DNA from 3 places in the Anabaena sp. FACHB-83 genome. Region 3 is predicted to be linked to each of the others. Evidence: predicted binding sites of a transcription regulator. Region 3 holds the regulator's gene; each other region holds the start of a gene.
What was found. Region 3 encodes HrcA, which represses chaperone genes, less so after heat shock. Its sites were predicted from a motif close to TTAGCACTCNNGANTCNNGAGTGCTAA; they were not measured.
Positions count from the first base shown of each region.

Region 1: a site for HrcA is predicted at 1,593-1,619, ahead of groL (chaperonin GroEL). Genes of this name have one in related genera too.
Region 2: a site for HrcA is predicted at 1,889-1,915, ahead of groES (co-chaperone GroES). Genes of this name have one in related genera too.

Region 1 is NZ_JACJRY010000003.1:344,397-347,681, forward strand. It holds gene fabG (3-oxoacyl-[acyl-carrier-protein] reductase) at 1-332, shown strand, start outside; gene H6G79_RS05650 (MraY family glycosyltransferase) at 333-1,415, opposite strand; gene groL (chaperonin GroEL) at 1,652-3,285, shown strand, end outside.
Region 2 is NZ_JACJRY010000024.1:44,930-48,214, reverse strand. It holds gene groL (chaperonin GroEL) at 1-1,463, opposite strand, end outside; gene groES (co-chaperone GroES) at 1,561-1,872, opposite strand; gene H6G79_RS23920 (hypothetical protein) at 2,528-2,701, opposite strand; gene H6G79_RS23915 (response regulator transcription factor) at 3,093-3,285, shown strand, end outside.
Region 3 is NZ_JACJRY010000004.1:106,477-109,761, reverse strand. It holds gene H6G79_RS06450 (rhodanese-like domain-containing protein) at 1-194, shown strand, start outside; gene hrcA (heat-inducible transcriptional repressor HrcA) at 643-1,740, shown strand; gene H6G79_RS06440 (tetratricopeptide repeat protein) at 1,955-2,692, shown strand; gene H6G79_RS06435 (DUF2834 domain-containing protein) at 2,714-3,285, shown strand, end outside.

The DNA.
Region 1 (3,285 bases), on a different contig from region 3:
TTATTAATATTACCTCCGTGGCGGGACAAATGGGCAACCCAGGCCAAGCCAACTACAGCGCCGCCAAAGCCGGAGTCATTGGTTTTACAAAAACCGTTGCTAAAGAACTAGCAACCCGTGGGATCACCGTGAACGCCGTCGCCCCTGGTTTTATCACCACCGATATGACCAGCAATCTCAGCAACACCGAAGAAATTTTGAAATTTATCCCCCTTGGTCGCTATGGACAACCAAAGGAAGTGGCCGGGATGGTGCGCTTTCTGGCTGCTGATCCCGCAGCAAATTACATCACAGGCCAAGTCTTTAACGTAGATGGTGGCATGGTGATGTAATTACGCATTATTTAAGATTCTTTGCCAAACGGTGAAGCTCAACAAAATAATAATGCCAGTGCAGGTGGCGACTATCACAGGTAAAGGCATCCCACGAATCGTCATCGCCAGTAAGTTACCCATTAAGGTCATTGTCCAAAGGGTGTAAGCGGCGTGACTTTGGGAGAATCCCCAAGCTAATAAACGGTGGTGTAAGTGATCCTTACCTGGAGTACTGAGGGGGTTTTTTCCTGCTAATAGTCGCCGTAAAAACACTTGGGTAGTGTCTAACACTGGTAATAGCAAAAATAAAACCGTCGGTACTAAGGAAAAGACTGTAGTTATCTGCAAATCACCCAAAATACTGGTAGCAGCTAAAACATAACCAAAAAAATATGCTCCAGCGTCACCCATAATTATGCGTGAGGGGTGGAAATTGTGGCGCAAGAAACCCAACGCCCCGCCTCCCAACGCTGCCAAAACCAAAGTCGCCGCCGCTTTATTGGGAAATTGGGCGGAAACTGCTAACAAACTCATCGCCGTAATAAAACTGATCCCCCCCGCCAAACCATCCATACCATCCATCAAATTGATCGCGTTGGTAATTCCAACCACCCACAACACGGTAATAAATATTGATAAAAACGAGTCTATGGGTGTGCCGAAGGCAACTTTGATGCTGATGCCATTAGCCACCAGCAACAAGGCTGTGATGATCTGTGTCCACAAGCGCACAGAAGGGGGTAAACCGAACTGATCGTCAATGAAGCCAACTAATACTAGGATTGAGCCTCCTAGTAGCACAGTTAAAACCTGTGCCAAAACACTTTGTAATTCAATTGGTCGTAACAGACTAGCAAGAACTAACGCGGCAATTACTCCTGCATAGATAGCCAACCCGCCAGCATTCGGTAAAGGTTCCCGATTTAGCCGTCGCGCATTTGGTTGATCAGCCCAACCAACTCGCAGGGCAAATTTGCGTACTGTCGGTATTAAGCGCCATGTCACTAGCCAAGCGAAGAGAAACGTGAAAACTACTGCCAACCAGCCGATGCCGCTTGGGTCGGCAATACCCAGAGACTTAAGGGAGTTGTCTAGATTCATCTCCCAATTCAACCATTACTGCCTGTATCCTACATGAGCATCAAATGTATATTAATCAATTTTTTAAGAAAAGGTACTGGTATTTACTCAAGTCTCAAGATCCCAGGGCGGAACTTCACACTTCATACCAGTACCAATCCTGATAAATTCCATTTATAATCTGACCAGTTTTGGTTATTAGCACTCTGAGTCTGTGAGTGCTAAATTGTCTAAAGGAAGCGCAAGAGAAGTGAAACATGGCTAAAATTATTTCCTTTGATGAAGAATCACGGCGGGCGCTGGAACGGGGTGTCAATGCCCTGGCCGATGCAGTGAAAATTACATTAGGCCCCAAAGGTCGTAACGTCCTGTTAGAAAAGAAATTCGGCACACCCCAGATTGTTAACGATGGGATCACCGTTGCCAAAGAAATTGAATTAGAAGACCCCTTAGAAAATACTGGTGCCAGACTCATCCAAGAAGTAGCATCAAGAACCAAGGATACTGCTGGGGATGGCACTACTACCGCCACCGTTTTAGCACAAGCTTTAATTAAAGAAGGTTTGAAAAATGTTGCGGCTGGTACTAATCCGATCAGCTTAAAGCGGGGCATTGACAAAACTATCGAGGCATTGGTAGAAGAAATTGCCAGAATCGCCAAGCCAGTGGAAGGTTCTGCGATCGCTCAAGTAGCCACAGTCTCCGCAGGTAACGATGAAGAAGTCGGCGCAATGCTGGCAGAAGCAATGGAGAAAGTCACCAAAGATGGTGTTATTACCGTTGAAGAATCCAAATCCCTGACCACTGAATTAGAAGTAGTCGAAGGGATGCAAATCGACAGAGGTTATATTTCTCCTTACTTCATCACCAACAACGAACGGCAGATTGTTGAGTTTGAAAATGCTCGGATTCTGATTACTGACAAAAAAATCAACAGTATTCAAGAATTAGTCCCTGTACTAGAAAAAGTTGCCCGTTTGGGTCAAGCACTGTTGATTATTGCCGAAGATGTCGAAGGCGATGCTTTGGCAACTTTAGTAGTCAACAAAGCGCGGGGTGTGCTGAATGTGGCTGCAATCAAAGCCCCTGGCTTTGGCGAGCGCCGCAAAGCTATGCTACAAGACATCGCCATCCTCACCGATGGTCAGTTAATTTCTGAGGAAATTGGTCTTAGCTTAGATACTGCTTCTTTGGAAAACTTGGGAACTGCCCGCAAAATCACAATTGATAAAGAAAACACCACAATTGTTGCAGGTAGCACCACCAAGCCAGAAATTCAAAAACGGATTGGTCAAATTCGCAAGCAGTTAGAAGAAACTGATTCCGAATACGACAAAGAAAAACTCCAAGAACGCATTGCCAAATTAGCTGGTGGTGTCGCTGTGATTAAAGTCGGTGCAGCCACAGAAACCGAACTCAAAGACCGCAAACTCCGCATTGAAGACGCACTCAACGCCACCAAAGCCGCCGTTGAAGAAGGAATTGTGCCTGGTGGCGGTACAACCTTAATTCACTTGTCTACCAAAATTGACGAGATTAAGAACAGCCTCAATGATGAAGAAAAAATTGGCGCAGACATTATCAAACGCGCTTTAGAAGCACCTCTACGTCAAATTGCTGACAATGCTGGTGCAGAAGGTTCTGTCATCGTTTCCAAAGTCAAAGAAACCGAATTCAACGTTGGTTACAACGCTGCTACCGGAGAATTTGAAGACTTGATTGCTGCGGGAATCATTGACCCAGCGAAAGTTGTGCGTTCTGCCTTGCAAAATGCTGCTTCGATTGCGGGGATGGTTTTGACTACCGAAGCGATCGTCGTCGAAAAACCAGAGAAAAAACCTGCTGTCCCTGACATGGGCGGTATGGGTGGCATGGGCGGCATGGGTGGTAT
Region 2 (3,285 bases), on a different contig from region 3:
ATATCAACAAATTCGTTGGTAGCTGCGTTGAAACCAACATTAAATTCTTGTTCTTTAACACGTTCAGCAATGACAGCGCCATTTTGACCTGCGTTTTCAGCAATTCTCTTCAGAGGTGCTGGTAATGCGCGAGAGACAATCAAAGCGCCAGTCAACTCTTCATCTTTGAGATTAGCTTTAGCCCACTCTTCGAGTTGAGGAGCGAGGTGAGCCAGAGTTGTACCACCACCAGGAACGATACCTTCTTCTACCGCAGCTTTGGTAGCGTTGATAGCGTCTTCGAGGCGGAGTTTCTTGTCTTTCATTTCGGTTTCGGTGGCTGCACCAACTTTGACTACAGCTACACCGCCAGCCAATTTAGCCAGACGTTCTTGTAATTTTTCTTTGTCGTAGGAAGATTCGGTTTCTTCCATTTGACGGCGAATTTGTTCGATGCGAGCTTTAACGCCAGCTTCGTTACCTTCAGCAACAATTGTGGTGTTGTCTTTGGTGATGGTGATGCGGCGAGCTTTGCCTAAACCATCAAGCTTGGTGTTTTCTAGCTTCAGACCTGCATCTTCGGTGATGAGTTGACCACCGGTGAGGATAGCGATGTCTTCTAGCATAGCTTTGCGGCGATCGCCAAATCCAGGTGCTTTTACAGCAGCTACGTTCAGCACACCACGCAGGCGGTTAACAACTAAGGTTGCTAAAGCTTCTTTTTCAATATCTTCAGCAATAATTACCAAGGGCTTGCCTTGACGTGCAACTTGCTCAAGAACAGGTACTAAATCTTGTACTAAAGCGATTTTCTTATCGGTCAGCAGTAAGTAAGGATCATCAAATACTGCTTCCATCCGCTCAGGATCAGTTGCGAAGTAAGGAGAGATATAGCCTTTGTCAAAGCGCATCCCTTCGGTGATTTCCAATTCGGTGGTCATGGATTTTCCTTCTTCCAAGGAAATTACACCTTCTTTACCCACCTTATCCATTGCTTGGGCAATCATCTGACCGACTTCATCGTCGTTACCGGCAGAGATAGAACCAACTTGAGCAATAGCTTTGGAATCTTCTACAGGACGAGCGTGTTCGGCAATTTTTTCTACCAAGAAGGTGGTAGCTTTATCAATACCGCGCTTCAACAGGATGGCGTTAGCGCCAGCTGCTACGTTCCGCAAGCCTTCTTTCACGATCGCATGAGCCAATACGGTTGCGGTTGTGGTACCATCACCCGCAGCGTCGTTGGTTTTAGAAGCCGCTTGACGAATCAAAGAAACGCCAGTGTTTTCAATATGATCTTCTAATTCGATTTCTTTTGCGATGGTCACACCGTCGTTGACGATTTGTGGTGCGCCAAATTTCTTCTCTAGAACTACGTTACGACCTTTGGGGCCGAGGGTCACAGCTACAGCCTCAGCTAAGATGTCAATGCCTCGTTCTAGGGCGCGACGTGCGTTTTCGTTGTAAATAATGCGCTTTGCCATAGTTGTTAATCTTCCTGTGTCAGTTATTTTTTGTCAGTGGTTGTTTGTCATTTGTCATTTGTCCAGGGACTTTTGACTTGTGACTTGTGACTTTTGACTAGGAAACGATTGCTAGAATGTCTTTTTCAGAGAGCAGTACATACTCTTCCGTGCCGAGTTTCACATCTGTGCCAGCATATTTGGAGTACAACACTTTGTCTCCAACTTTGACTTCTAACTCTTGACGGCTACCGTCATCGTTACGTTTGCCAGCTCCAAGAGCAACAACTTCCCCTACTTGGGGTTTTTCTTTGGCGGTGTCGGGTAAGTAAAGACCACCAGCGGTCTTTTCTTCTGATGCGCTTACTTTGACAAAAACGCGATCGCCTAAAGGTTTAACTGTAGATACGCTTAAAGATACAGCTGCCATACAAATTTCTCCAGAGTTAGCACTCTCAACTCCTGAGTGCTAATTTACCGAAGAAAAGCCTGCAATGGCAACATTTTGTGATGTACGGGTTTCCGAACTCTTGGAAGAAAGCAGGGGAGCAAGGGAGCGGAGGAGAAAACTTTCTATAAAAATTTCTCTTTGTTTCACTGCACACTACTCCCCATCTCCTCTGCACCCCTGCCCCTCTGCCCTTCTTTTCCCCACACCCTTACACCCCTAAACCCCTCCTTTCCCCACTCCCTAACCCTCAGTAATCGGAAGTTCACTTAAGTATTAGTACCTAATTAGGTTTAATTTTCTGATTTCCATCCGTAAGTTACGAATATTTTTATATGGTCAACTTTATTTGCAAAGCTTGGAAATTGTTATAGAACAGTAAACAGGGAGCTACAAATGAGTAACAATACCAAGATTCAACAACTATCACATCGACCAAACCATTAAATATGTAGACCACAAGAAAACCTTAAGTAATTGTGTAAAAATTTTAGGAATTGCCAAAAATCAGCGACATATTTTTATGTGTGCTGACCACACAGTTGCTAACTCTGGTTAACAGCAAGTTATTTGGTAGTTCTGGGAAGGCTTAAATCAGCTAATCAAGAACTCAAACTTGGTGAAAAGCGATAAAAGTTTACCCCTCTGCATCTTGACAATTCAAGACAATTGCTTGCCACTTTGTTGTTCTAGACAGATAATGGTTTTCTGCTCGGATGGTGGTGTCTGGTATCGCCAAGCAAATTTGCAAGTTACTGAGAGGATCATCCAAACATACTTGATCGGCATAATGGTGGTAGAAGATTTGCATTTTTAACCCATCTTTGCCGGAAATTCCCCTACTTGCTTGTTAACATCTGATAAGGCTTCACATCCGCAGGATATAGTAAAGCAGTACGCTGATGAAAGTGCAGGTTGTTATAAAGCTGGGGTCATCACAAGCCAATACTTACTAGTGAATGGCAGATGATTATTATTCAATCAGTGTTTTTTCACCCGTACCTTTCAAAGCGATATATAATAGCGCATTATAATTACTACTGCTCTACGTATCCTTACCGGACTTTTGCCAATGAGTTAGTGGTCTTAAATAAGGTGAGAACCGCTTTTGAGACTTCGAGGACGCAAAGGCAAGTTAAGTGGGAAAAAAGACAACATCTCGATAAATCCACCATTATTAAGGATAACCATTCAAGACCTTGATGGATCGAAGCGCGACAAGTGCCACTGCTATGAAAGAGCCCAGCATGAAAGATCACAAACGCCTTCTACTAATTGATGACGACCCTAACCTCATCTTGCTGGTAAAGGATTACTTGGAATTTAGAGGATATGAAGTCGTCACTGCTGAAAATGGACGCGAAGCTCTGGAAATTCTAGAGCATGATGTTCCAG
Region 3 (3,285 bases):
ATGCCAACTGGAATGAACAAATTTTCACGATGTTGAATCCAGAGGCTGAAACCCTTGTCCTTTGTCATCACGGTGTGCGTTCTGCTCAGATGTGTCAGTGGTTGATTGCTCAAGGATTTACAAATGTCAAAAATATTACAGGTGGTATCGCCGCTTATTCTCAACTAGTTGACCCAGAAATCCCACAATATTAGTCAATAGTCATTGGTCATTTGTCCTGGCTTCTTCCCCCTACACCCAAGGTTGGTGAGCGCACTTGTGCTGAGCGCAGCCGAAGTAGCCGAACCACACCTCTACTCCCGGTTGGTGAGCGGAGCCGAACCACCACTCATCACAATCAGCATTTATCCTGACGACATCTAACTTAAATGGTGAGAAAAATAAGTATCTACCAATACAACTTATTTGTAAAATTTGTGGGAAGATACTTAATAATTAAAAAACTTTAAATTGTCAAACAGCTTTTTTAGCTGAAAAGATTAATTCGTTCAGAGTTAGCAACTCAATTAATGTTGCTGCAAGTAACTATAATATAGATAAAAATTTTGCTATCTTAATTAACCAATATTAATCTTTTTTTGCATTAGCTCAAAAAATTTTTTTCAAACTTTTCTTAAATTTGCTTTCGGTAATACACACCTTATGGAAGTCCAGTTAACCAATCGACAACAGCACATCCTTTGGGCAACAATACGTCACTACATTGCGACAGCAGAACCTGTTGGATCAAAGGTTTTGGTTGAAGAGTATGACTTAGGCGTTAGCTCGGCCACAATTCGCAATGTGATGGGTGCATTAGAAAAATCTGGGCTACTTTATCAACCACATACCTCAGCTGGAAGAATACCTTCTGACTCCGGTTATCGCATTTATGTTGACCAGTTAATTACACCTTCTTTGCGAGACGCTACACGAACAGAAACCTTAGCCAAGGAAGTAGAACTTTCACTCCAACAACGCCTGCATTGGGAAGATTGGAGTTTGGAAGCCCTGATTCATGGAGCCGCACAGATTTTAGCGACATTAAGTGGTTGTATTAGCTTGATTACTATGCCCCAAACTTCAACAGCCTTAGTGCGACATTTACAACTGTTGCAAATTGAAGCTGGTAGAATCATGCTAATTTTAGTCACAGATGGCTATGAAACCCATTCTAAAGTGATGGATTTGCCACCAGAAAAAGAAAATTTGCAACTTGATGCTGAAGTAATTGATCGGGAGTTGCAGATAGTTTCTAACTTCTTAAATAGCCATTTACGCGGGCGGAGTTTATTAGAAATAGCTAACTTAAATTGGAGTGAATTAGACCAAGAATTTCAACTGTATGGCGAATTCTTGAAAAGTTCAGTTGCGGAATTAAGCCGTCGCACTCAAGCACCAACCCCAACACAAATTATGGTGCGTGGTGTCACAGAAGTATTGCGTCAGCCAGAATTTTCTCAATTGCAGCAAGTCAAAACAATTATGCAATTGCTAGAAGAAGAACAAGACAAATTATGCCAATTAATCTTTGATGAACCAGAGACAGAAGATGCAAGTAAATCTAGGGTGACAGTGCGAATTGGTGCAGAAAATCCCTTAGAGCCGATACGTACTTGCAGCTTAATTTCTTCTACCTACCGTCGAGGTTCTGTACCGATTGGTAGTGTCGGGGTTTTAGGGCCGACGCGCCTAGATTACGAAAGTGCGATCGCAGTAGTAGCCGCCGCCGCCGATTACCTGTCTGAAGCTTTCAGTTAAATGCTTTCTCGCAATCCCACGGACTAGGTTTGTATCTTTACTAACCCTTGATGATTTGACTGAATCTAGGTTTTAATGGAATTTCCTACCTCATACGTTTCTACTTTACAGAAATACTAGGGTATCATCTCGGAAACTAGGACTGTTCCCAAACGAGTGAAACGCATTTTGTGAGGAAAAATCAAACTTGCAGATAGGCTAGGGAATTCAGTTAATGATCAAAGTTGTGGGATTGTTGTTAATGACCGGATTTTGGTTATTCATGCTTTATGACTGTATTCGCAATGAACCAGACAAGCGGTTATGGCTGTGGGTTTTAATTATTGTCAACTTTTTTGGGGCGATCGCTTACTGTTTTCAACGTTGGATACCGCGAGGACATATCCCAGTTCAGAAGCATTGGCGCAACTTGACAAGCTCTCATAAACGACGCAAAGTAAAACTAAAAGTAAAAAGTATCAAAAAAGCTGCTCAGTATGTTAATTTCAGTCATCATCTCTCAGATGACGTGGAAAGCTTTGATCAACCAACAGCCTTAAATCAGCCTGATTTTAACAACGAAGATGACAATCTCCAAACCCTTTGGCATGAAGCATTTATTGATATTAAAAATAAAAAATTCACCTCTGCCAAGTCTTATTTACACACTCTATTAAAAATAGACCCAGATTATAAATATGGTGATGCTTCTTTAATGTATGGCGAAACATTGTTTGCTTTACAAGAATTTGAAGCCGCTAAACAGCATCTAGAAAACCACATTCAAAATTGGAATCATCCACAAGCCTATATCATCTTGGCGGAAATTCTCTCTCACCAGGGAGATGTCCAGACTGCATGTAATTATCTGGAAACAATTATTGTTAAAATTCAAGAGTCTTCCTACTTCCATTACAAGCGTAAACGGCTGGTCAATAAAGCAGCAAAACTCTTAAGAACCATAAAACGTTAAAATAAATTTATTTTTAAGTTTATGTTGAGGAAAGTATCTCTGTTTTCCCTGTGGGTGGGATTTGTGGTTTATGCTTTTTTCCTAGCACCCCCTGATCAACCTGATACATTCGAGTTAATCAAGAAACTTTCTCTTGGACAATGGCAAGGAATCAACCCTCTAGTGATTTCCTTGTTTAATCTGATGGGGATTTGGCCTCTTGCCTACAGTGCATTAGCATTTATTGATGGTAGAAATCAAAAAATCCCAGCTTGGCCATTTGCGACTGCATCTTTTGGTGTAGGTGCTTTTGCTTTGTTACCTTATTTATTTCTCCGAGAGCCAAATCAAGCATTTGTTGGCAAAAAAAATATTTTCATCAAGCTGCTAGATGCTCGCGTGACTGGGATTATACTCACCGTAATTGCAGGCATATTAGTTGCTTATGGTGTGCAAGGTGGAGACTGGCAAGATTTTATCCAACAGTGGCAAACTAACCGCTTTATCCATGTGATGAGTTTAGATTTTTGCTTGCTGAGTTTATTATTCCCGGTGTTGCTAGGAGATGATATGGCGCGTCGGGGTTGGAAAAATCATCAAATATTTTGGTTAAT